One region of the Paeniglutamicibacter sp. genome, then DNA from elsewhere that is predicted to be linked to it. Evidence: predicted binding sites of a transcription regulator. Region 1 holds the regulator's gene; each other region holds the start of a gene.
What was found. The regulator LexA, encoded in region 1, represses DNA repair genes until DNA is damaged. The targets are predictions, from matches to a motif close to TCGAACANNTGTTCGA.
Positions count from the first base shown of each region.

Region 2: the regulator LexA is predicted to act here: its motif matches at 4,917-4,932, upstream of ACLQ7E_RS21610 (LexA family protein).
Region 3: the regulator LexA is predicted to act here: its motif matches at 2,544-2,559, upstream of ACLQ7E_RS01155 (DNA polymerase III subunit alpha).

Region 1 is NZ_JBKKAP010000141.1:77,918-85,929, forward strand. It holds gene hflX (GTPase HflX) at 1-41, shown strand, start outside; gene ACLQ7E_RS16400 (ATP-dependent DNA helicase) at 34-2,040, shown strand; gene lexA (transcriptional repressor LexA) at 2,157-2,876, opposite strand; gene ACLQ7E_RS16410 (LysM peptidoglycan-binding domain-containing protein) at 3,164-3,550, shown strand; gene ACLQ7E_RS16415 (histidinol-phosphate transaminase) at 3,678-4,793, shown strand; gene hisB (imidazoleglycerol-phosphate dehydratase HisB) at 4,913-5,533, shown strand; gene hisH (imidazole glycerol phosphate synthase subunit HisH) at 5,534-6,169, shown strand; gene ACLQ7E_RS16430 (hypothetical protein) at 6,173-6,322, shown strand; gene priA (bifunctional 1-(5-phosphoribosyl)-5-((5-phosphoribosylamino)methylideneamino)imidazole-4-carboxamide isomerase/phosphoribosylanthranilate isomerase PriA) at 6,418-7,161, shown strand; gene ACLQ7E_RS16440 (SseB family protein) at 7,441-8,012, shown strand, end outside.
Region 2 is NZ_JBKKAP010000184.1:16,713-24,724, reverse strand. It holds gene ACLQ7E_RS21635 (serine hydrolase domain-containing protein) at 1-653, shown strand, start outside; gene ACLQ7E_RS21630 (glycoside hydrolase family 3 N-terminal domain-containing protein) at 650-1,657, opposite strand; gene ACLQ7E_RS21625 (hypothetical protein) at 1,964-2,632, shown strand; gene ACLQ7E_RS21620 (Y-family DNA polymerase) at 2,629-3,903, opposite strand; gene ACLQ7E_RS21615 (hypothetical protein) at 4,090-4,377, opposite strand; gene ACLQ7E_RS21610 (LexA family protein) at 4,485-4,892, opposite strand; gene ACLQ7E_RS21605 (hypothetical protein) at 5,238-5,366, opposite strand; gene ACLQ7E_RS21600 (SH3 domain-containing protein) at 5,425-7,026, opposite strand; gene ACLQ7E_RS21595 (AMP-binding protein) at 7,222-8,012, opposite strand, start outside.
Region 3 is NZ_JBKKAP010000010.1:1,648-9,659, forward strand. It holds gene ACLQ7E_RS01140 (VOC family protein) at 1-407, opposite strand, end outside; gene ACLQ7E_RS01145 (hypothetical protein) at 613-924, shown strand; gene ACLQ7E_RS01150 (dihydrolipoyl dehydrogenase family protein) at 1,067-2,431, shown strand; gene ACLQ7E_RS01155 (DNA polymerase III subunit alpha) at 2,690-6,265, shown strand; gene ACLQ7E_RS01160 (ATP-binding protein) at 6,286-7,395, opposite strand; gene ACLQ7E_RS01165 (glyoxalase superfamily protein) at 7,619-7,996, shown strand.

The DNA of each region.
Region 1 (8,012 bases):
GCATGGCCGCAGAAGTGGAGCAATTTAGTATTCATGGCTGAGGAATCAGACGTCATCGCCCTATTGGACGAAGCAGTGTCCAGCATGGGCGGACAAAGCCGACCGGGCCAACACGAAATGACACGCCAAGTCGTGCGGGCCATGGAAACCGGTGAACACCTGCTGGTGCAGGCGGGAACCGGAACCGGCAAATCCATGGCCTACCTGGTTCCCGCGCTGGCCCACGCGCTGGAATCGGAGAAGCCCGTGGTGATTTCCACCGCAACGCTGGCGCTCCAGGCGCAGATCGTCGGCCGCGACGTGCCCCGCCTGCTGAGCTCGCTGAAGGACAAGTTGCCGCGCGAAATGGACGTGGCCCTGGTCAAGGGCCGCTCCAACTACGTGTGCCAATACAAGCTCGGCGGGGGATACCCGGACGACGACGAAGGCGCATTGTTTTCGCTGGAATCCGGCACCCCCATGGTCGGCGGGTCCTCCGAGGGCCCCGGCTCGGCACTGGGCCAGGAAGTGGTGCGCCTGCGGCAATGGGCCGAACGCACCGACACCGGCGACCGCGACGACATCACGCCCGGGGTCAGCGACAAGGCCTGGCGCCAGGTCTCGGTCAGCGCGATGGACTGCCTGGGTGCCCAAAAATGCCCCATGGCCTCCGACTGCTTCAGCGAGCTGGCCCGCGCCCGCGCGGCCAGCGCCGACGTCGTGATCACCAACCACGCCATGCTGGCCGTCTCGGCCTTCGAGGGCCTGGCAGTGCTGCCTGACTTCGACACCGTCATCATTGACGAGGCCCACGAACTGCAGGACCGGGTGACCAGCTCGGTGACCCGGCCCCTGTCGGTCAACATGGTCCAGACCGCTGCCTCGGCCGCCCGCAAGCACTGCTCGGTGAGCGTGGACTCGCTGAACCAGGGAGCCAAGGCCTTGCAGCGTGCCCTGGAGGGCGTCCCCACCGGACTCATGGCCCGTGGGTTGAACGAGGACCAGGAGGCCGCACTGAACCAGATCGCCGAGGCCGCGCGCGTGGTCCTTTCCGACTCCAAGCCCGAAGCCAACGCGCCCGCCGATGGCGGACGCCAGATGGCCCGCTCGCAGGTCATGTACCTGGTGGAGCAGTGCACCAAGATGCTTGAAATGACCGAGGAGCGCGAGGTGATCTGGGCTTCGCGGCCCGGCCACTTCAGCCCGGGGGAGGGCTATGTCCAGCCCGACGAGTCGAGCCAGCCGACCTTGATGGTTGCACCGCTCTCGGTGGCGGGAAAGCTCAGGGAGGGTCTCTTCGACGGCCGCACCGTCATCCTCACCAGCGCGACCCTGGCCATCGGCGCCGCCTTTGAGCCGGTTGCGGGTTCCCTGGGACTGGTGGGTGACGGCGCACCGACCTGGAACGGCGTCGACGTGGGCAGTCCCTTCGACTATCCCAAGCAGGGCATCCTGTACGTTGCCAAGCACCTGCCAAAGCCCGGGCGCCAGATGTCCCAGGAGACGCTTTCCGAAATCGAGGACCTGATCAAGGCCTCCGGCGGCGGAGCCTTGGCGCTGTTCACCTCGCGCCGTGCGGCCGAGGAAGCCGCCGAGATCCTGCGCGCACGCCTGGATATTCCCATCCTGTGCCAGGGCGAGTCCAGCATGAAGGCCCTGGTCGACCAGTTCTCGGCCGAGCCCGATACGTGCCTGTTTGGCACCATGACGCTGTGGCAGGGCGTGGATGTGCCCGGCAACGCCTGCCGGCTGGTCATCATCGACAAGATCCCGTTCCCCAGGCCGGATGATCCGCTCTCCTCGGCACGCAGCCGGGATGTCGCGAAGCACGGCGGAAACGGTTTCATGGCCGTGGCAGCAAGCCACGCCGCGGTGCGACTGGCCCAGGGCGCGGGCCGCTTGATCCGTTCGGTCAATGACAAGGGTGTTGTTGCGGTGCTGGATTCGCGCCTGGCCACCGAACGCTATGGCACCTTCCTGCGGGCCTCCCTGCCGCCCTTGTGGGCAACGCCGAACAAGGCCACCGTCATTGCCGCGCTCGAAAGGCTCAGCGAGGGCTGAGCCCCGTCGCCTGGCCCGTCCCGCTTACGGTCGATGGGCAAGGGACGGAAAAACCCGTGTGGGGCCGATGACTGATCGGCACCACACGGGTTTTGGGATGAGCTGTGGCTGCGGGCCTAGATGGAACGCATGACCGATACGACCTTGCCCATGACGGTTGCGGCGTCACCAAGGATCGGTTCGTATCGGGAGTTCTGCGGCAGCAGCCAGGTGTGACCGTCGCGCTGGCGGAAGGTCTTGACCGTGGCTTCGTCCTCGAGCAACGCCGCGACGATGTCGCCGTTGTTGGCCGTCGGCTGGCGCCTCACGACAACCCAGTCTCCGTCACAAATGGCGGCATCGATCATGGAGTCGCCGCTGACCTTTAGCATGAAGAGCTCGCCGTGGCCCACCAGTTGGCGCGGCAGGGCGAAAACGTCCTCGATCGCCTGGTCGGCCAGGATCGGCCCGCCGGCGGCAATGCGCCCGACCAGGGGAACCATGGCGGTGTCTGCGGAGGTCGTCAGCTCCGAGACGTTCATGCCGTTGGCTGCCTTGAGCTCCGACTGCCCCTCGACCACCTCGAGCTTCGCGTCGCTCTTGAGCTGCAGTGGGAGCAGGATTTCCATCGCCCGCGGGCGGCGCGGGTCGCGCCGGATGTAGCCAAGCTTCTCGAGCTGGCTGAGCTGGTGGGTCACGCTCGAGAGGCTGGCAAGTCCCACGGCGTCCCCGATTTCCCGCATCGACGGCGGGTACCCGTTGCTGCTCACGGAGCGCTGGATGGTTTCCAGGACCTTCTTCTGACGGATGGTCAGGCTCTTCGCGTCGCGTCGAGGGGTTCGTTGTTCGGTCGTCATTGTCAATGCCTCATCCCGATCGTCGCCGGTTGCCCGCGCGTGCCGCAAATTGTCGGTGCGGGTTGATGTAGTGAATACATCGCCCCACAACCACCATCCTAGTAGACAAAGTCACTGCTTTCAAAGATTTGTTCGAACAGATCTGGACACGTGTCGTCGAAAAGTGCTAGAAATAAGATACGCACTACGAACACATGTTCGAAAGGTGCGTTCGAATAATCGTCGCATGTTCGATCGCGGGCCACCAGGCCCCGGTCGCCAAGCGAATTCAGAGGAAAGGCAAAGACGTGGCAAACACTGCTTTCTCGGCCCCGCTCCACCTTGTAACATCCAACGACTACCTGCCCGAGCTGCAGCCATCGCTGGCGCCCCTGCGGCTCACCCGCCGCGGAAAGTTCGTGCTGATCGGGCTGCCCATCTTCGTGGTGAGTGCCGCGGTACTCATGCTCCTGGGCCTGTTCCTCTCCCCGGCCAACGCATCGGCCGAGGTCCCGCTGGGCGTCAACGCCGTCAGCGTCACGGTCATCGAGGGCGACACCTTGTGGGGGATTGCCCGCGAATTCGCTCCGCAGCTCGAGCCCCGCGAAGCTGTTCGCCAGATCGGCGACCTCAACAACCTCAGCAGCTCGGTGCTGAACCCCGGAGCGGAACTCTTCGTTCCCATCGGTAGCTAGGGCACCACCCCGGCACCGTCCGCTGACACCGTCCGCCGGCGCCAATTCGACTCATTGCGAACCGATTATTACCCTGGGCACCGGCGAAGATTCTCGGGCCCACCGGCCCCCGCCGTAGACTTGACTTGTGAATGAACGGCTAAATCGCCTGGCAAATCTGCCCCTGCGAGAAAATCTTCAAGGTCTCGAACCCTACGGCGCACCCCAAATTGACGTCCCGATTCAATTGAACGTCAATGAAAACACCCACCCGCTACCAGCGGAAGTACATCGCGCCATAGTCGAAGAAGTCTCCGCGGCAGCCGTGGGACTGAACCGTTACCCCGACCGCGAATTTACCGAACTGCGCGAACGGCTTGCGGCATTCCTTGGCCACGGCCTGGGCTCCGACAACATCTGGGCAGCCAACGGCTCGAATGAGGTCCTCCAGCAAATCCTGCAGGCCTTCGGCGGACCTGGCCGCTCCGTCATGAGCTTCCCGCCCACCTACTCGATGTACCCGCTGCTGGCCTCCGGAACCGACACCACCTATGTTGCGGGTGTGCGGTCGGCGGACTACGGGCTTTCGGCAGCCGACGCCGCGGCGCAGGTGCGCGAGGCAGCGCCGAACATCGTGATCCTGTGCTCACCGAACAACCCCACCGGCACCGCCCTGGGCCTGGATGTCGTCGAAGCCGTCTACGAGGCGGGCAAGGCCAGCAACGCCATCGTGATCGTCGACGAAGCGTATGCGGAATTTGCCCACACCGGGACGCTCTCGGCACTTTCCCTGTTGCCCGGCCGCGAGCGCCTCATCGTTTCGCGGACCATGTCCAAGGCCTTCGCCCTGGCCGGCGCCCGCCTGGGCTACCTTGCCGCGGCCCCGGAAGTCACCGACGCCATCCGCCTGGTTCGCCTGCCCTACCACCTTTCGGCTGTCACCCAGGCAACCGCGAATGCGGCACTGAAGCACGCCGACATCCTGCTGGCCAACGTCGAGGCCATCAAGGTCCAACGTGACCGCATCGTCAACGAGCTCACCCGCATGGGGCTGCACCCTGCCTCCAGCGATTCCAACTTCGTGTTCTTCGGCGGGATCAAGGACACCAAGGCCATCTGGGAGGGGCTGCTCGAGGCCGGTGTGATCATCCGTGACGTGGGGATTCCCGGGCACCTGCGGGTCACCGCGGGCACCGAGGACGAAACCACCGCGTTCCTTGTCCGTCTCGAGGAACTGCTCAATCAGGGTCCACACACGCTCTAACGCTAAACTTGGGGCGGTGGCGCTGGTGACGGCGGGCGGCCGGCAGAAATTGCCCGGCCGCACACCTGCCAGCCGCCGCCCCACATCCTCGTCTCAACGCCTGATCTAAAGGAATGTGCATGTCTGCCGAAAAACTCACGGGTCGTCGCGCTCGCCTCGAACGCATCACCAGCGAGTCCTCCATCTTTGTCGAACTTGATCTGGACGGCACCGGCCGCTCGGAAATCAGCACGGGCGTCCCGTTCTACGACCACATGCTGACCGCGCTGTCCAAGCACTCGCTCATCGACCTCACGGTGCGAGCCACCGGGGACATCCACATCGATGTGCACCACACCGTCGAGGACACCGCCATCACCATCGGCGAGGTGCTGCGCACCGCACTGGGCAACAAGGCAGGCATCCGCCGCTTCGGCACCGCCTACGCCCCGCTGGACGAGGCACTGGCACGCGCCGTGGTCGACATCTCCGGGCGCCCCTACCTGGTCCACGGCGGCGAGCCGGCAGGCCAGGAATACCACTTGATCGGCGGCCACTTCACCGGTTCGATGACGCGCCACGTGTTCGAGTCCCTGACCTTCCACGCGCAGATTTGCGCCCACATCGAGGTGCTCTCGGGACGCGATCCGCACCACATTGTCGAGGCCCAGTTCAAGGCCCTGGCCCGCGCGCTGCGCGAGGCCGTGGAAATCGACCCGCGGATCGGCGACGCCATCCCCTCGACCAAGGGCGCGCTGTAAATGGCGGCCAAGACCGTCACGGTCCTGGACTACGGATCCGGCAACGTCCGCTCGGCCGTCAGGGCGCTTGAGGCCGCCGGCGCGCAGGTCAAGCTCTCGGCCAAGCCCGAGGACATCCTGGAATGCGACGGGCTCTTCGTGCCCGGCGTGGGCGCCTTCGCCGCGGTCATGGACGCGCTCAAGGAAGTCGGGGCGATCCGCTGGATCGGCCGCCGCATCGCCGGGGGCAGGCCGGTGCTCGGCGTCTGCGTCGGCCACCAGGTCTTCTTCGACGAAGGCGTGGAGCACGGGATCCGCACCCAGGGAATCGGCGAATGGCCCGGCACCGTGGAGCTGCTCAAGGCCCCGGTCATCCCGCACATGGGATGGAACACCGTCACCCCGCCGGCCGGAAGCAAGCTCTTTGCCGGGATCGAGAACGAGCGCTTCTACTTCGTGCACTCCTACGCGGTGCAGGAATGGAACTTCGAAGTCGCCCAGCCCAAGATGATCCCGCCACAGGTCACCTGGGCGGAGCACGGCGTTCCGTTCATCGCCGGGATTGAAAACGGGCCGTTGTGCGCGCTGCAGTTCCACCCGGAGAAGTCCGGGGAAGCCGGAGCCAAATTGCTGCGCAACTGGTTGGGGACCCTGTAAATCATGTGGTCCATCGTCCTCATGGGAGCCGCCGGCCTGCTGGCCGGCGGCGCGCTCTCCCTGCGCCAGCAACGCGCCCACATCTCCTGGATCGTCGCCGCCTGGGCGCTGGCCGGGGTGGCGCTCTTCGGCGCCTACGTCCTCACGCTTTAATCGGCGGCCAACGGCCCGGCACGATTCTGCCGGCCGCCGCATCGCACCAGCCGGCCCAAGCACGCCGCCGGCCCGGAATGAACCAAGGAATGATCATGACCGAGAACCAAAAAAACATCCTGGAACTGCTGCCCGCCGTAGACGTGGTCGACGGCCAGGCCGTGCGCCTGGTCCAGGGCGAGGCCGGATCCGAAACCGGTTACGGCGACCCGCTTGAGGCCGCACTGTCCTGGCAGAACGCCGGCGCCGAATGGATTCACCTGGTGGACCTCGACGCTGCCTTCGACCGCGGGGACAACACCAAGATCCTGGGCCGCATCGCCAGCGAACTGAGCATCAAGGTCGAGCTCTCCGGCGGCATCCGCGACGACGCATCCCTCGAGCGAGCCCTGGAATTCGGCGCCACGCGCGTGAACCTGGGCACCGCAGCGCTGGAGAACCCGGAGTGGACAGCCCGCGCCATCGCCCGCCACGGCGACAAGATCGCCGTGGGCCTGGACGTGCGCGGAACCACGCTTTCGGGGCGCGGCTGGACCAAGGAAGGCGGGGACATCTGGGAGGTCCTGGCCCGCCTGGAAGATGCAGGATGCGCCCGCTACGTGGTCACCGACGTCACCAAGGACGGAACGCTGCGCGGACCCAACGTCGATCTGCTGGCCGAAATGTGCAAGCGCACCGCCAAGCCGGTCGTCGCCTCCGGCGGCATCTCCAGCCTCGAGGACCTGCGCGTGCTGCGTGAACTGGTCCCCAACGGCGTCGAGGGCGCGATCGTGGGCAAGGCCCTGTACGCGGGGAAGTTCACCATGGCCGAGGCGCTGGACGTGGCCGGCCGCCGCTAAGGCACACTCACCGGCACCGGTGGCCGGCAATAAGCATTGAATCGAATGGGGGCAGGGCCGCGCGGCGGCCCTGCCCCCATCGCTTTGCATCGCTCATGGCAATCTCCTCCGGGACCTGGCCTGGCCAGTGTGTCCCGAAGGCGCCGGGTCGGCGGGCGAGCTTCGCCACACAGCCGCAAGCGCCTGCGCGGGAAGAATCGGCCCGGCACATGGGCAGCGGCGGCCGGGCCCCGAATCCCGCGACCAGCTCCTGACGTGGGCGCAAGATAGCATGTGCATATGAGCACGAAACCTCCTTCTTCCCCCGCCGGCCAGGGCACCGAACGCCACCTGCCCGGACACATCGCCGCAGCCCTGGCGCGCGCCGGCGGACCCGGCGATTCCGCCGGGCAGGGCTGGGAAGGACGGGACCTCAGCGGGGAAGGCAACCCGCTGCACAACTTCGACAACGACAACGGCCTGATCGATGCGCAGCTGAAGGCTGCGCTCCACGGGCTCATCGCCGGAACCGGCACCGAGCAACAGGTCCACGCCGCGCTGGCCGGGGCCCGCGTCTACATCGCGGTCGTTGCCCAGCTGGCCGAGGGCGGCATGGGGGAGCACGGCTTCGCCGAGGACAAGGAAGCCGACATGGCCCTGGTCACGCTCACCGCCCCCGACGGCCGCAAGGCCCTGCCGGTGTTCAGCAGCGTCGAGAACCTGCAGGCCTGGCACGCCGAGGCCCGCCCCGTGGCGGTCTACGCGTCCCGGGCGGCTCTCTCGGCGGTGAGCGAGGATGCCCAAATGCTGGTCCTGGACCCCGGCGCCGACTTCACCTTCGTCCTGCGCCGCCCGGGCATGTGGGCCCTGGC
Region 2 (8,012 bases), on a different contig from region 1:
AGGCCGTCATGGAGGACCCCGGTGAGCCCTGGGACCTGGAGGCGATTGCCGCCGCCAGCAACCCTGGCATGCCGGGCACCTTTGCCTACAGCAACACCGGATATTGGTACCTTGGCGCCATGCTGGAAGAAGTCACAGCAATGTCCCTGGGCCAGTACCTGCATCGGGAGATCTTCGAGCCCGCCGACATGGCATCGACCCGCTATCCGGAACCCGAAACCTCGATAACGCCCTCCGGATACTCGACCCTGTGGGCCGGGCCCGCCGGGGCGGCGTTCTCCACTCCTGCGGACTTGTTGTGCTTCGGGGACCTCTTCTCGGATTCCAACCCGTTGTTCCCCTCGACGCTCTCGGCCGCCACCCGCGCGGCGTTCATGGACTCGGTTCCCGTGGAGGCGCAGGCACCCTGGCGCGAACCGCGTTACGGCGCCGGGGTCATGATCGACCCCGGGCTGCGCCTCTGGGGCCACGGAGGGGCGGGTCCCGGCTACCGCGGTGCCGTCTTCACGTCGCTGGCCACCGGTGCCGGTGCCGCTGTCATTTGCCCCGGCCAGACGGATTTCAGTCCGGAGTCCGTACTTCTGTCATTGCTGGGCTCCCCCCCGCTGAGGACCCCTGTCCCGGGTCCGGCTTGCCGCTTGCCGCGTCTCTAGCGCCGGTCCTTGACCCGGAGCACGTGCAGTGCAGCGGAGTCGATGATGCTGGCAAAGGCAGGGTCCTTGCTCGCCTTGGCATGCAACGCACTGGCGATGGCCGGCATCTTTCCGGCGTCGACGCATAGCATCATGGTTCCCCCGGCCTCAAAGAAGCGCAGGGCCCGGGTGTCATGGCCCCAGGGTGCAAGCTGCGCGGCGTCGCACAAGTCGTCCGAGACGATGATTCCGTTGAATCCGAGGTCTTCGCGCAGCATTCCGCGCATGATGGTCGAGGAAAACGGGGCAATGTTCTTGGCGTCGATCTTGGAGTAATAGGCGTTCGAGACCATCACCCAGTCGTTGCCCGCGGCGATGCCGTCGCTGAAGGGCTTGAGGTAGGCGTCCTTCCGGGTGGTCTTGGCGTCGGTGACGTTCTTTGCGGTGTCGGTGTTCTTGGTGACGCGTCCGAGTCCCGGGAAATGCTTGATGACCGGGTCAACACCCGCCGTCAGCATTCCGGCGGAAAAGGCCCGGGAAGCCGCCGAGACGGTTTGGGGGTCGTACCCGTATTCCCGTTTCCAGTGGCCGATGGGCCCGTTGGAGGGAGCGAAGGAGGCCGAGGGGACGGTGTCGGCCACCGGGGCCAGGTTGACGTTGATCCCTGCCCTGGCCAGTTCCTTGCCCCAGTCGGCGGCCCTTTCGCGCAGCGTCCCGGCGGCCCAACCGCCCTGGGTCAGGGCTGCCGGCAGGGATGAGAAACCGCTGCCCTTCAGGACCTGGACGGAACCGCCTTCCTGGTCGGTGGCCACGAATGGGTCAACGTCCACGGACAGTGACTTGGAGATGGTTGATTCGACCCGCTCGACCGCTGCCGCCGTGGCCTCGGTCCCGGCGCTGCTTCTGCCCTTGAGGAAAAAGTTCCCCAGCTCGTGGTCAGCCATGACCGACCGGTCGGCCGAGCTGCTGCCGGTGGCCGGGATGCCCACCATGAGGACCTGTCCGATTCTTTCCTTCAGGCTCATGGCAGCCAGCGTCTTTTCGGCGGCGCCTTGAGCCGGTGCGGGAGTGTGTGGGGTTCCAGGCGCCGGCGATGTTGCCTGACTCGTGCTTGAGCTTGGGACCGCCGCTTGTGCCGGGCCGGAAGGGGACGAGGTGCTCCCGGTAGTCGAATTGCCGGGGGTGCTTGTCGGTGTGGGGGCAGGGGTCGGGGCGCAACCAGCCAAAACCAAGGCGGGCAGGAACACCAACGGGAGTATCCTGCGGCGCAGGGAAATTGTTGCTCGTGAATTGCTCATGGTGCGCAGCCTCTTTTCTCCAACATCTTCAGCGTGCCAGAAAAAAGGCAGGACGGGGCATTTGAACTCACAAATCGTGAAGAGACACTCGTCGCCCTCGATGCCGGCGCGCTGAGAGGTCGCAATGCAGATCCGGGCCGGAACTTTTTCATGAAAAGTTCTTTCCATTGTTTGGCGCAGTTTCCTCTGTCCAACGCGAAGGTATCGACGGGCAAGCCTATGCTGGGCACAGGACACTTCGAGGAGGAACCGATGGCACCGAGCACACTCCTAAGAACCACCCACGCCGAGGGCACGCCGCCGGCGGGCGAAGCCCGCCGGCGGTCCCCGCAAGAACCCTTTGATACCGAGCTGGTGCCCGATGTCTGGCAGATGCCTTCCCGCGGCATTGAATGGTGTGATTGCGGGCAGCATCATGACATGGACCGGAAAATTGTGCTCGACTTTGCTGAGGCCGTGGTTGAAGACCGGGAATGGATGACGCACGACGAAGTCGTCGACGCGGCCATGGACCTGTGGAACTACGAGTCTGTTTGCGAGTTCTTCCTCATGGCCATCCGTCGGTCGGCGAGCGCCGTGAACGGTGGGCCCGCACAGAAGTATCGCTTTGAGCGCGGGCTCGAAATCGTGGCGTTCTTTTCCAAGACCTGGCAAGGTTGCCCGGAGGAAGTTTGCTCCTTCGTGCATGACCACCAGGATTAGGCCTTCACCACCGGGATTTCTGCCCAGTCCGTGGTGAATTTGGGCGACGAGTATTCCCTTTTCATTGACCATCCCGGTTCAACCGCCAGTCCCCCGGAGCCAAGTCCAATGGATTTGTTCCCGAATTTTGCCTTGACGGCGCCCAGCACGTCACCGACATGCTTGACGGCGATGTCTTCCTCGAAGATTCCGAAAGCGGCTTGCCCGGGTTCCGGCTGCAACCCGGAGAGCACGACCCCGCCGCGTACGTACGAAGCGCCGGGTCGCATGATTTCACGCATGGCGCCGACGGCCAGTCGGGTGAGCAGGATCGGGTCCTGGGTCGGCGAGGGCAGTTTGAGCGTCACCGAGGGGAACGAGGCTTCCCCTCCGGCGAAGCGACTCGTGCCTGCGGTGACAGTGAGCAGCGTGGCCCAGAGCCCGTCGGACATCAGCCTGGCCGCACCACGCTGGGCGTAGATCGACATGACCTCGACCATGTCCTCAATGGTGGTCACGGGGCTGGAAAAGGACCGCGAATACATGATTTGTTGCTTGTCGGCGCGTTCCTCGTTGTGGGGAATACACGGCGTTCCGTTGAGTTCCAACACGGTGCGTTGAAGGACGACGGAGAACTTCTTGCGGATCTCGGTGACGTCAGCTGCCTTGAGGTCCGCAATGCTGGCGATACCCATCCCGGCCAGTTTCGTACCGGTGCGGGCACCGACTCCCCACAGGTCGGTGACCGGGACGCGTGATTGGATTTGCTCAACCAGGCTCGGGTCCATGGAGTCCATGGAACACACGCCACCCAGGTGCGCATTGTGCTTGGCCACGTGGTTCGCGAACTTCGCCAGGGTCTTGGTCGGTGCCACACCCACGCAGACCGGCACTCCGACACCTCGCCCAACGGCCGTGCGGATGCGTGTGGCAAGCTCTCCGAGCTGGTCCGGATTGCCTTGGACACCGAGGAAGGACTCGTCAATGGAGTAGACCTCTTGCCAGGTGCCGAACCGCGAGAGCACCTCCATGACCCGGGCGCTCATGTCCCCATACAGTTCGTAGTTGCTCGAGCGTACGGCCATGCCATGGCTTTGGATGAACTGCTTGACCTGGAAGAAGGGGGCTCCGGTCGTGATCCCCAGGTCCTTGGCCTCCTGCGAGCGCGCGACAACGCAACCGTCGTTGTTGGAAAGGACGACAACGGGCCTGCCAACGAGTTTCGGGTCGAAGGCACGCTCGCAGGAAACGTAGAAGTTGTTCACGTCCACCAAGGCAATACGGTCACTCACGATGCCCTCCATCGTTGCGTCGGGACGCAGCGCCCGAGCACCGCGGTGCTTGTCGGGTTCTTCATGGGCGTTCCTTCACTCTATGGATGCGGTTGCGCCGGTCCACCATCACCACTGTGCCGACACAGATCGGTTACTGCACTCCTGGCCAAGGTGTCCTCGATTGAGCCCTTCGGGGACCCCGGGTCAGAGCGGGCGCCCATAGGGATAGTCCACCCACGGCCCGATTCCTTCCTCCGGGCATTCCTTCTCGGCGCCGTCGCGCACGCACCACGGGTCGGCGGGGTAGCGCCATCCTTGAAGCACCGCGTCGATCCTGACGCCCTGCTCTTCCCGACCATCGGCGAAACGTGCATCGTGCTGGACGCTCCGGTAGCGGGTCTTGGGCCAGTGGCGCCGCCGCTTCCAGGATGCGCTGGCTCGAACGGCGATGGGCAGTTCGGCGCTATCGTCCCGTTCTTGTTTTGGCTCCATGTGGCGCTCCCCCTGATGTCGATGACCGGAGTCATCCAGTGCGGCATTTTTCGTTCCAGGGTTGGCCGCAGCACTGCAAAATCCTGCATCAGGTGCACTTCCGCGTACTAGACATGGTGCAGGCATCGCGTGACGACACCCCAGATGGAGGTTTCCTCGGCCACGGCTTCGGCCTCCTCGACCGGTTGCTCGTCACTGGCCAGGACCATGGAGCCCCGGTGCTCCACCAGCCGGCGGATGACCAGCTCCCCCTCCTGGATGGCAATGACCACCGACCCGTCACGCGGAGCCAGGGCCCGGTCCACAATGACCTCGTCCCCGTGGCCGATCCCGGACGATGCCATCGAGTTGCCGGAAACACGCATGAGAAAAGTGGAGGTCCGATCGCGAATCAGCAGCCGGTTCAAGTCAATTCCGCCGTTGTAGTAGTCCCTGGCGGGGGACGGGAACCCCATGGCTTCAACAGCACCAACGGGCCCTTGGGAATCAGGAGACGGTGGCTGCGGCAAATCCATTCCGAACACGACCGCCACCTTTCCTAGAACATAGATTCGATGCCAAGCCTACCAGCGGCCGCCGTCGCTGACGGCCCAGCCCCCGAAGTTCCGCGGTTGCCGCCATCACGGCGAGGGCCGTTCCAGCCCACCGGGCGCCCATGGTTCAGCAGGCAGGACCAGAAAGAAACCACCAATGATGTGCGGGGCCCGGCAACCGTCATTTTCGCCGGTTCGCCGGTTCCTCGACCCAGGGAAGCACTTGCCATATTTCATGCGGTGGTCCCACCCTGCTGGAACCGGCCTCCTCGACCCAGCCTGACACTTGGTCGCCCGTCGCCGGGATCGAGGGGAAGGCGGTCGCAGCTACGACGATCCCTGCGTTGGCACAGCTTCCCCCGCCAGTCGGCTGCTGCGCTTGTGCCGCGGAGCCTTGGGCGAGAGCGTGGTCGCCTCGGCGAAGGCGCCGATGCCCAGCAGCTTTTCGTGGTTCATGAAGCCAGGCTTTTCCTTGCCCCAGGGTCAAGGCCAAGGTCAACCATCATGCGCCAAACTATTTGTTTGCCCGGGAGGCAGAGATCTCCGCGTGGATGTGGTCCATGTGCATCGTGGTCGCGTTCCATCCGCGAGAGGATTCCAGGTGCTTGCCCCAGCCGCCGGTTGAATACGGTCCCCACTGGCCGTCCTCGGCCAGCCACAGCTCATCCCGCCAGATCAGGTAGCTGATCCCCAGCCGTTCGTGGTTTTCCACCAGGTACTGGGCAATCCGGTCACCGGCCTCGATGCCGGCGGCCGAGGAATAGTCCTTGATCATGAAGTCCGCGGCCAGCCCCGAGCTGTGCCCGATGGAGCCGGCGCGCGAGCCTCCTACGCTGCTGATGCTTGATCCGAAACGGTCTCGCACGTCCCTGATCATTAACCGGGTCATGGGCCGCAGCTCCTGCGGCGCCCGGTACTCGACGCTGGTGAGCAGCGTGTTCTTGATCCAGCCCGTTCCCTTCGAGGTCTTGACCTGCGACCATCCCTCGGAGGTCTTCAGGAAGGACATTTTTTGGTTCGCGGGGACGACCCCCAGGGTGCTGAAGGAGGTTGAGGGGCCGGTACGGACGTTGGCGGCGTAGGCGGTCCACCGATATGAGGTGGAATTGCTGCTCGGCTCGGTGGTGGCCAGCGACGAAGTGGGGATCCAGCCCTGTCCTGTCGGCGTGTCAATGTAGGACCAGTTTCCGGCGCCCTTGATCAGCCTGACCTTGGTTCCGCCGGTTTGCACCGCAAGGCGGTTGGAGGACAACGAGGCCTTGGCGTAAATCGCCTGGGTGCCGTCCACCCAGCGGTTGGCGCCGGCGACCGGATTGGATTCGGGTGCCTGGCTGGCGGCCTTCGTCAAATAGTTGGAACTCACCCACCCGGTCCGCGAACCGGCCTTCACCTCCCACCAGACACCACTGGCCTTGCCCGTCCTGGCGACAGCTGTGCCTTTCTGGAGAACGGCCAGCGACTTGAAATGGGTGCCGGCGTTCTGCCGCAGGTTCAAGTTCGCATTTGTTCGATGGGTAGCAACCGAGGTGGGCGCGGGCGCGGTGCCACTGGACTTCGTCAAGTAGTTGGAGCTCACCCACCCTGTCCGCGAACCGGCCTTCACCTCCCACCAAACACCGCTGGCCTTGCCTGTCCTACTGACCGCGGTTCCCTTCGCGAGAAGAACCAGCGATTTGTGATGGGTGCCGGGACTCTGCCGCAGGTTCAGATTCACACTCGTTCGATGGGTCGCAACCGTCCGGGGCGCCGGCGCCTTGCCGGCGGCCTTCGCCAGATAGACGGAACTCACCCACCCGGTCCGCGAACCGGCCTTCACCTCCCACCAAACACCGCAGGCCTTGCCGGTCCTGGTGACCGCGGTTCCCTTCGCGAGTACGGCCAGCGACGTGAAATGGGTGCCGGGACTCTGCCGCAGGTTCAAGTTCGCGGTCGTTCGAATGGTCGTGGCGGTTTGCGTTCGCGGGGCAACCTGCTTCTTCGCGACGACAAGATGCACTGGAGGCACAACGGTGGGCATCGGCGCCGCGGTCACCGCGGGGGCAAGTGCCCCCACTGCCATCGAGGCGCCGAACGTCGCCGCCGCGATCCGCAGGGAAAGTAGTGGTTGTGAACTCATGGCGCTTACTCCTTCAACAAAGGAATTGACCCGTGAGACATCAACCCCTTGGATAAGTACTCGTGTGGGTACACCATATGTGGCCAGAGTTGCAGATGTCACGGGTGTGACAGCCGGGATTAAAAGTAATCGGCCGTCCCGGTGACTATTTTCCGGGACGGCCGACCACTGAAAGTCAGTATTCGCGCCGCGGCGCTACGCGTTTTGCCGCAGCACGTTCTTTTGCACCTTGCCCGTGGAGGTCCGCGGCAGATCCTGCGGGAAGTGGATGGTCTTGGGAACCTTGAAACCCGCCAATTGCGTGCGGGCATGGGCCTGCAGCGTTGCCGCGTCGACCTGCGAGCCGCTGGCCCGGATCACGTAGGCCACCGGGGTCTCGCCCCACTTTTCGTGCGGAACGCCGATCACCGCCACGTCAAGGACCTCCGGGTGGCTGGCGAATGCCTGCTCGACCTCGATGGTCGAGATGTTCTCGCCTCCGGAAATGATGATGTCCTTGGCACGGTCCTTGAGCTGGATGTATCCGTCGGGATGCATAACCCCCAGGTCCCCGGTGTGGAACCAGCCGCCGGCGAACGCCGCGGCGGTGGCCTCTTCGTCCCGGTAGTAGCCGATCATCACGTTGTTGCCGCGCAGCACGATCTCGCCCATGGTTTCCCCGTCGGCGGGCACGTCGTCCATCTTCGCATCCACGATGCGTGCCGATTCGGCCTGGACCATGCCCACACCCTGCCGGGAGACCTTCTGCGCCTTGGACTCCTCGTCCAAATCGTCCCAAGCTTCCTGGTACTCGCAGATCGTGTACGGCCCGTAGACCTCGGTGAGGCCGTAGACGTGGACGACCTCGATGCCCAGTTTTTGCAGCTTGCGGATGATCGCCGGCGAGGGCGGGGCCCCGGCGGTGGTGATCTTGATGCCGCGCTCCAGCGCGTGGGCCCGGGTCGAGTCGGCGATGATCGAGCAGACCGTCGGGGCACCGCACAGGT
Region 3 (8,012 bases), on a different contig from region 1:
GTGAAGGACGGGTTGTGCACAAAGTCCCAGCGGAAGCCGTCGGGGTCGGCCACGCAGGCGCTGGTGCCTCCCCACTCCCGGAGGGTTGGCGCGCCGATCGAGGTCGCACCGGCGGCAAGGGCCCTCGCGTAGAGCTCGTTGACTTCCTCGACGCTTGCGGTGTTGTGTCCCAGGGATAGCGGCGGGGCCAGCGGGCCATGCCCGACCTGCCCGTATTCGCCGGGCATTGATTCGACATTCCACAGTGCGAGCATCAGCCCGTATCCGGCCTGGACGAACAGGATCTCCCCGGGGGTGTAGTTGATTTCGCGGAAGCCCAGCCCCGTGACGTAGAAGTCGCGTGAGCGCTGGACGTCGCGGACGCCAAGGGTGAGTGCGGTGATGGCAGGGGGCATGTTTGGGGTCATGAAGCCCAGCATAGGCCCACGTGAGAGCCCGGCAACAGGGCACCGAAACAACAAACCGTCGTACATGCGTTCTAATCTCGCTTGGTATAGAACAAAGTTTCTAATAAAATGGTTGAGTGCACGGGTATTGCCCGCAGCCGCAGCGCGCCTCCTCGGGGGCGGGATGGCGACGGGCATGTTCGTGCGACGGGAAGGTGGCGAGCGAATGGGAATCTTTACCCAGTCGATCGAAGTTGACTGCACGCCGGCGGGGGTGCCGATTCGCCTGCGTTGGCAGGGTCGGGAATACAAGCTGGCGGCCGAGCCGGTGCGCTGGTTTGAGCGGCGCAAGTGGTGGACCGAGGAGCTGCGCGCCGAACGCGGGCGCGGCCCGGGGCTCGTGGACTACGAGGTCTGGCAATTGCAGGTCAAGCTCGCCGGGGTGGGTCCGCTGCGCACCTTCGAGGTTTCCCGCCAGGTCGAGACCGGCCGTTGGCGCATCATCCGCATGCCCGAGGCCTATCGGGAGAGCGCCTAGCGCGAGGGCGCGGGGCGCAAAACCCCTGCGCCGGCCACAGGGTGTGCTGCCGTGGACTCTGGTCGTTGGCGAGGCGAGGTGCAAGGCTGGGGGCAGGTGCCTGGATGATGGCCGCAAGGAACGCGAACACGGGAGTCCCCTGATGGAAGAAGTATTCGACGCGGCAATCATCGGCATGGGCCCCGGTGGCGAGGTCGCAGCCGATCGGCTGCTGATCGCCGGCAAGAAGGTCGTTGTCTTCGAGTCCGAACTCATTGGAGGGGAATGTGCCTACTGGGCCTGCATTCCCTCCAAGACAATCCTGCGCGGCCCCGAGGTGAATATCGAGGCCGCCGGCACCGCGGGAGCCTCGCCGAGCATCCTGGACTGGGAGAAGGCCCGGGAATACCGCGACTACATGGCCCGGCACCTCGATGACAGCGCCCAGGCCGACGGATACGCCAAGCGCGGGGCAACGGTGGTGCGCGGGAAAGCTGCCATCGCCGGCCCCGGGCACGTGGTGGCCAATGGGAATGAGTACCTGGCGCACCACATCATCATCGCCACCGGAACCACTCCCGTGGTCCCCGACTTCCCGGGGGTTGAAGACATCACCGCCTGGACCAGCCGCGAGGTCTATACGCTCGACACGCTGCCCAAATCGGTGGCCATCGTGGGCGGAAGCGCCGTGGCGCTGGAGGCTGCCTTCTTCCTATCCGGGTTCGGGGTCGAGGTCACGGTGCTGAATCGAAGCGCCCGGCTGCTGGGTCGCGAGGAGCCCGAGGTCTCGGCGCTCGCCGAAAACTACCTGCGCGACCGCGGGGTCACGGTGCTTGCCGGCAGCGCCGTGGCCGGCGGGCGGCGCGGGGAGGACGGAGCCAGCATCCTGAAGCTGCGCGAAGGCGGGGAAGTCGCGGTCGACGCAGTCATCTTCGCCACCGGACGAACCCCGCGCACCGAGGGCCTGGATGTGGCGCGGGCCGGGGCGACACTCGATGGACGCGGCAACGTGCGGGTGGACGAGCACTGCTGGGCGGCTGAGGGGCTCTGGGCCATCGGGGACGTCACCGGGATCATGCCCTTCACCCACGTGGCCAAGTACCAGGGACGCATCGTCGCCGACTGCATCCTGGGCAGGGACAGGAGCGCGAGCTATGACGGGATTCCGCGCGTGGTGTTCGCCAGCCCGGAAATCGCCGCCGTGGGCCTCACCCGTGAACAGGCCGAGGGGCGCGGGATCGACGCGGTGTCCATCCAGGTCAACCTGCCCGAGGCCATCTCCCGGCCCTGGACCTACGAACAGGACCCGCGCGGGGACCTGGGCATCCTGGTGGATCGGCACCGGCGGGTCATGGTCGGGGCCTGGGCCATCGCCCCGCAGGCCAGCGAATGGATCCACCAGGCGTCCATGGCCATCCGGGGTGCGATCCCGCTGGAGGTCCTGCGCGATGGGGTGCCGCAATTCCCCAGCTATTCCGAGGCCTACCTGGTGGCCCTCGACAGGCTCGGGGCCATCGAGGGGATCTAGCCGCCCGGGAAGGTGGGCATTCTCACCGGACCGGATCCCGCCGCTGGTCAGCGACGGGATCCGGTTGCCTGTCAGTACCGAGTGGGAGAGGGGGCAGCCCAAAGGGCTTGAATCGAACATATGTTCTAATATGATGGTGTTATCCCTCCACCGGACACGGCGCCAACCGGGCACCTGGGCCCGAAACCACGCCCCGGCACCCGCCGGGACGCATGAATCAGGGGGGAGCGGGAAGCGGAAGACAGGGGGGATGCGGCCATGGGCTTCACCCACCTGCACGTCGCCTCGGCCTTCAGCGCACACTACGGGGTCTCCTGGCCCGAGAACCTGGTCGCCGCGGCGCTCGCCGACGGGGCCGACGCCCTTGCCATTACCGACCGCGACGGACTCTACGGAAGCGTCAAGCACCTCAAGGCCTGCATCGAGAACGGAATCGACCCCATCCTCGGGGTGGACCTGGCCATCCTGGAACCCGCACCGCCACTTGCCACCCACGGCAAACCCCGGCCCATGCGCACGGCGGGACGCATCGTCGCCCTGGCCAAGGGGCACGCCAACGGCGCCGGATATGCGGCCCTCTGCCACCTGGTTACCGCTGCACACCAGAGGGCCACCGCTTCAGGGGTGCCCAAGGGGCATGTCGGCATCACCCGGGAGGACCTGGCCACCCATGCACTGGGTCCGCAGGGGGAAGCGCTGCTCACCATCCTGCTGGGGCCGGGCTCCGACATCGGCCTGGCCACAGGGCACCGCCACTACCCCCAGGCACGCGCCGCGCTGCGCACCTGGCGCACCCTGCTGGGGCCCGAGGCGCTGCGGGTGGAGATCGCCACCCACCTGAACAATCCCGGGGACAGGCTCAGCACCGCCCACGCCATCCGCATGCTGCGCTGCGCCGCCTCCATGGACATCGCCCCCGTCCTCACCAACGCCGTGCGGTACGCGGACCCCGACGGGGCGGCCACCGCAGACGTCCTGGACTCGGCACGGGCACTGAGCTCCCTGGAAACCCTCCACGACATCCAACCCAACGGGCAGGGCTGGCTCAAGCCCGCCGGGCACATGCACCACCTCGCCGCCGAAATCGCCCGCAACGCCTCCGATTCCGCACTGGCAGCCACCCTGCTGCGCCACACCGCCGCGCTCGCCGACTGGGCACGGATCGACCCTGTCACCGACACGGGGTGGGGAATCCCCGTGGTCCCCGAGGCACACATCATCGGCATCACCGCCGAACCCGACACCGAACTCGCCGCCCGCGCCGAGGCGGGCATCACCCGGCTGCTCCCCGATGAGGCCACCAACCCCCTGATGCGCGAGCGTCTTCAGGCGGAACTCTCCACCATCTCCGACCTCGGCTTCGCCCCCTACTTCCTCACCGTCGCCGAAGTCAGCTCCATGATCACGGGGATGGGAGTGCGCTCCGCCGCCCGGGGGTCAGGAGCCTCCTCCCTGGTCAACTACCTCATCGGCATCAGCCAGGTAAACCCCCTGGCCCACGACCTGCTCTTCGAACGCTTCCTCTCCCGCGACCGCGCCACCCTGCCCGACATCGACATCGACGTCGAATCCGCCCAACGCCATAACATCTACCAAAAGATCTTCGACCGCTTCGGCTCCGAACGCGTCAGCCTCATGAGCATGCAAAACGGCTACCGCGCCAGGGGAGCCGTGCGCGACGCCGGCCAGGCCCTGGGCATGGAGGAGGAAGACATCGATACGATCGCCAAACAACTCTGGCGCTTCTCCGCCTCATCCTTCCGCGACGCCCTGGAGGAAAAACCAGAACTCGCCCCCTTCGCCGACCGACTCGGCACCGAAAAACAGCTCGACCTGCTCGTGGACCTCACCGAACGCCTCGACAGGCTGCCCCGTCACATCTCCATGCACCCCTGCGGGGTCATCCTCTCCGACGCGCACCTGCTGGACCGCACCCCCGTGGAACCCAGCGGGCTGACACTGCCCATGAGCCAATTCGACAAACACGACATGGACCCCATGGGCATGCTCAAGCTCGACGTGCTGGGGGTGCGCATGCAATCGGCCATCACCTACGCCCTGGAGGAAATCCAACGCATCCACCCCACCGCAGGCGCCGTCGCCAAGGCCGGGGGACACGGGGGAGGGATACCGGGAGAGATCCCCGCCTACATCCTGCCCAACGGCGCCATCGACCTCGCCCTGGTCCCGCTGGACGACGGGCCCACCTTCGAACTCATCCGCTCCACCCACACCCTGGGCTGCTTCCAGATCGAATCCCCGGGACAGCGCGAACTCATCGGCAAGCTCGCCCCCCGCGAATTCAACGACCTCATCATCGACATCTCCCTCTTCCGCCCCGGACCCATGAAATCCAACATGGTCAAGCCCTACCTGGAAAACCGCCACGGCTTCGCACCCGAAAAATACCCCCACCCGGATCTGGCACCGGCGCTCGCCGAGACCCACGGGGTCACAGTCTTCCACGAGCAGGTGCTGCGGATCTTCCACGTGATGACAGGCTGCGGGCTGGCCAAGGCCGATGTGTACCGCCGGCTGCTGGGCAATCCGAAGGCCGAGCCGGCGGTGGAGAGCCTCTTCCGCTCGCGGGCCCTGTGGCGCGGCTATTCCCTGGAGGTCATCGACGAGGTGTGGCACACCCTGGCGGCCTTCGGCTCCTTCGGTTTCTGCAAGGCCCACGGGGCTGCCTTCGCCGTGCCCACCTACCACTCGGCCTGGCTCAAGGCACACCACCCCGAGGCCTTCCTGGCCGGCATCTGGGAACACGACCCGGGGATGTACCCCAAGCGCCTGCTGGTGGCCGAGGCCCGGCGCATGGGCATCGCCATCCTGCCGCTGGACATCAACCGCTCCGCGCCGGGCTACAAGGTGGAAGGGCTCGACGGGCTGCTGCCTCCAGCGCTGCTGCCGGTGGTGCCGCGGGCCGTGGGGGCCGCGCCCCCTGGCCGCTACGGGATCAGGCTGTCGCTGCGCGGGATCCGCGGGGTCTCCGAACGCGAGGTCACCCGGGTCGCGGCCGGGCAGCCGTATGACTCGATCGCCGATGTGCGGGCCCGCTCCGGGCTCACCCGCACCTCGCTGAACCACTTTGCCGCTCTGGGTGCCTTCGATTCGCTGCAGGCAGGCATCGGGCGCGGGAACCGCGCCGATTTGGTCGAGCACCTGCGGGCGCGCTCCACCAAGGCCCTGGCCCAGCGCTATCGGCCGATTCCCGGGCAGTTGGCCCTGCCGCTGGGGGATGTGGATCTTTCCAACATGGCCATCGGGGCGGCGCAAACGCCGTTGGATCAGGTGGTGCGCACCGAGCTCGATTTGATGTCCATCGACGTCAGCGCGCACCTGATGGAATCCCACGCGCCGCTGCTGGATTCCCTGGGCGTCTCGCGCTCCGAGGACCTGCTGGGCATGCGCAACGGCACCGAGGTTTTGGTGGCGGGGGTGCGGGTGGCCACGCAGACCCCGCCGATGCGCGGCGGGCGCCGGGTCGTGTTCATTTCGGTGGACGACGGCACCGGCTGCGTCGATGCCACGTTCTTCCACGAGGCCCAGCAGCGTTGCGGCCCGCTGCTCTTCTCCACCAGGCTGTTGCTGATCCACGGGCTCACCCGCCGCACCGGTCCCCGCGGCATCAGCCTGCAGGCGCTGAATGCCTGGGACCTTTCGGCCAAGTCCACGCTTCCCACACCGGGCTATTTGGCCGACCCCTCCCGGGCGCGCAACGAGGCCTTCGGCGGGTCCGCGGCCGCCAGGCCCGCCGTGGCGCAGGCAGGCATGTCATTGGCCCGGCGCATGGCCGCCGAGGACCTGGACACCCGCGGCTACCTGGGCGCCTGATGGCGCCCGGGTCCTACTGGTTAGCCGAGGCGGTCTCCGTTGCGCAGGTGCTCCCGCAATCCAGGGATCGAGTATCTGACTTCGCCGCGTCCGGCCGGCTCAATCAGCCCGGCCTCAATGAGCCGGGCACGATAGTTGGCGGCCAATTGCAGGGAGGCCTTCATGCGCTGGGCCACCGCGGCGGTACTGGACGGGCCGCTGTCGTGGGACATCGCCCGGAGGTAATCCATGTCCCTGTCGGAGGCCTTGGAAATGGCCGGGCCGACAACCATGCGGATGTTTCGCTTAAGGGCTGCCGCAACGGCCCTGTCCGCAGAGTCCCGGTCAACCACACCCTCGCCCCTTTCGGCTTCCTTCCACAGGAAGTAGCCGATCAGCTGGATGAGGAACGGGTAGCCGAAGGTTGCCTCGGCTGCCTCTTCCAGGAACCCCTCCGGAAGCAGGATCCCTGCAGCCGAGAATTGCCGCGCGTAGGAATCCCTGACATCCCGAACCTCGACGGAGTGCAGGTCGATCTTGTCGGCCCTGCGCAGGAAGGTCGCCACGCCTTCGTTGAGGATGTCGGAGATCGCCGCCGGCAGGCCGGCGCAAACGAAGCTAATGGGCAGCCCGTCCCGCACCCAGTGCTGGATGACCGCGGCCAGCTGCAGCAATTCACTGCGGTCGGCGTCCTGGATTTCATCGAGCGTGATCAGCAGCCCGGTGCCATTTTCGTCCAAGCGACGCAAGAGCTTTGCCCCGAGATTGCGGAATTCGACTTGGCGCTCCCGGGGAAGCTGTGTGGTGACCCCAAAGCCGGCAGCCGTGAAGGCAAGTATTTTCCGGGGCGGTGGGCCGTCGCCCAGCTCCTCATCGATGAGGACTGCGGAGTCTGCAATCCTTGCCAGGAAGCCGGCGGTGGAAGTCTCGGAGATGATGGCCCAGCCCTGCTCCTGCGCCAGCCCCTGTGCCTCGTTGAGCATGACGGTCTTCCCGACGCCGCGGGCTCCGGTGATGATTGTCAGCAAGCCAAGGACACCGGAGCGGATGCGGAGACCGTATTCGAACTCCTCCAAGGTGTCGTTGCGGTCGATCAGTTCCGGGGGAGTCCGTCCGAAGGTCGGCCGGAACGGGTTCTGCATGCCGGGCATCGGATCTCCTGTCGATGAAATGGTGTGAATTCTATTTATTCACACTCTACACATCTATTCACATCACATCGATTCCCATGCGCCCCAGGTCTGTTTGGCCCGGCGTGCCGACCGTGATCGCCATGCGGAGGCCAATGAGGGCATCTGGAAGATAGGTGTGGACTTGAGGGGTGCCGTCCCGGAACCTTTACACGGGTTTTCTTGTGGCGTTAGCGTGTGCAGCATGGATTGGAAACTGGAGCTTGTATTTGTCCCCGTGTCCGATGTGGACCGTGCCAAGGATTTCTATGTCAACAAAGTCGGCTTCAACGCCGATTACGACGAGCGGCCCACCGATTCGATTCGCTTCGTCCAACTGACCCCTCCGGGTTCGGCCTGCTCGATCACGATCGGCGAGGGGCTGAACGATGCGGCACCCGGGACCGCACCAAGCCTGCAGATGGTGGTCAGTGACATCCATGCCGCGCACGACCAACTGAAGGCCAGCGGGGTGGACGTCAGTGACGTGGAAATCCTGGAATGGGGCCACTTCGTGTACTTTGCCGATCCCGACGGCAACAAGTGGGCGGTGCAATACCTGCCGACGCGGTCCAACGGCTGACCAGAAATTTCGGCAA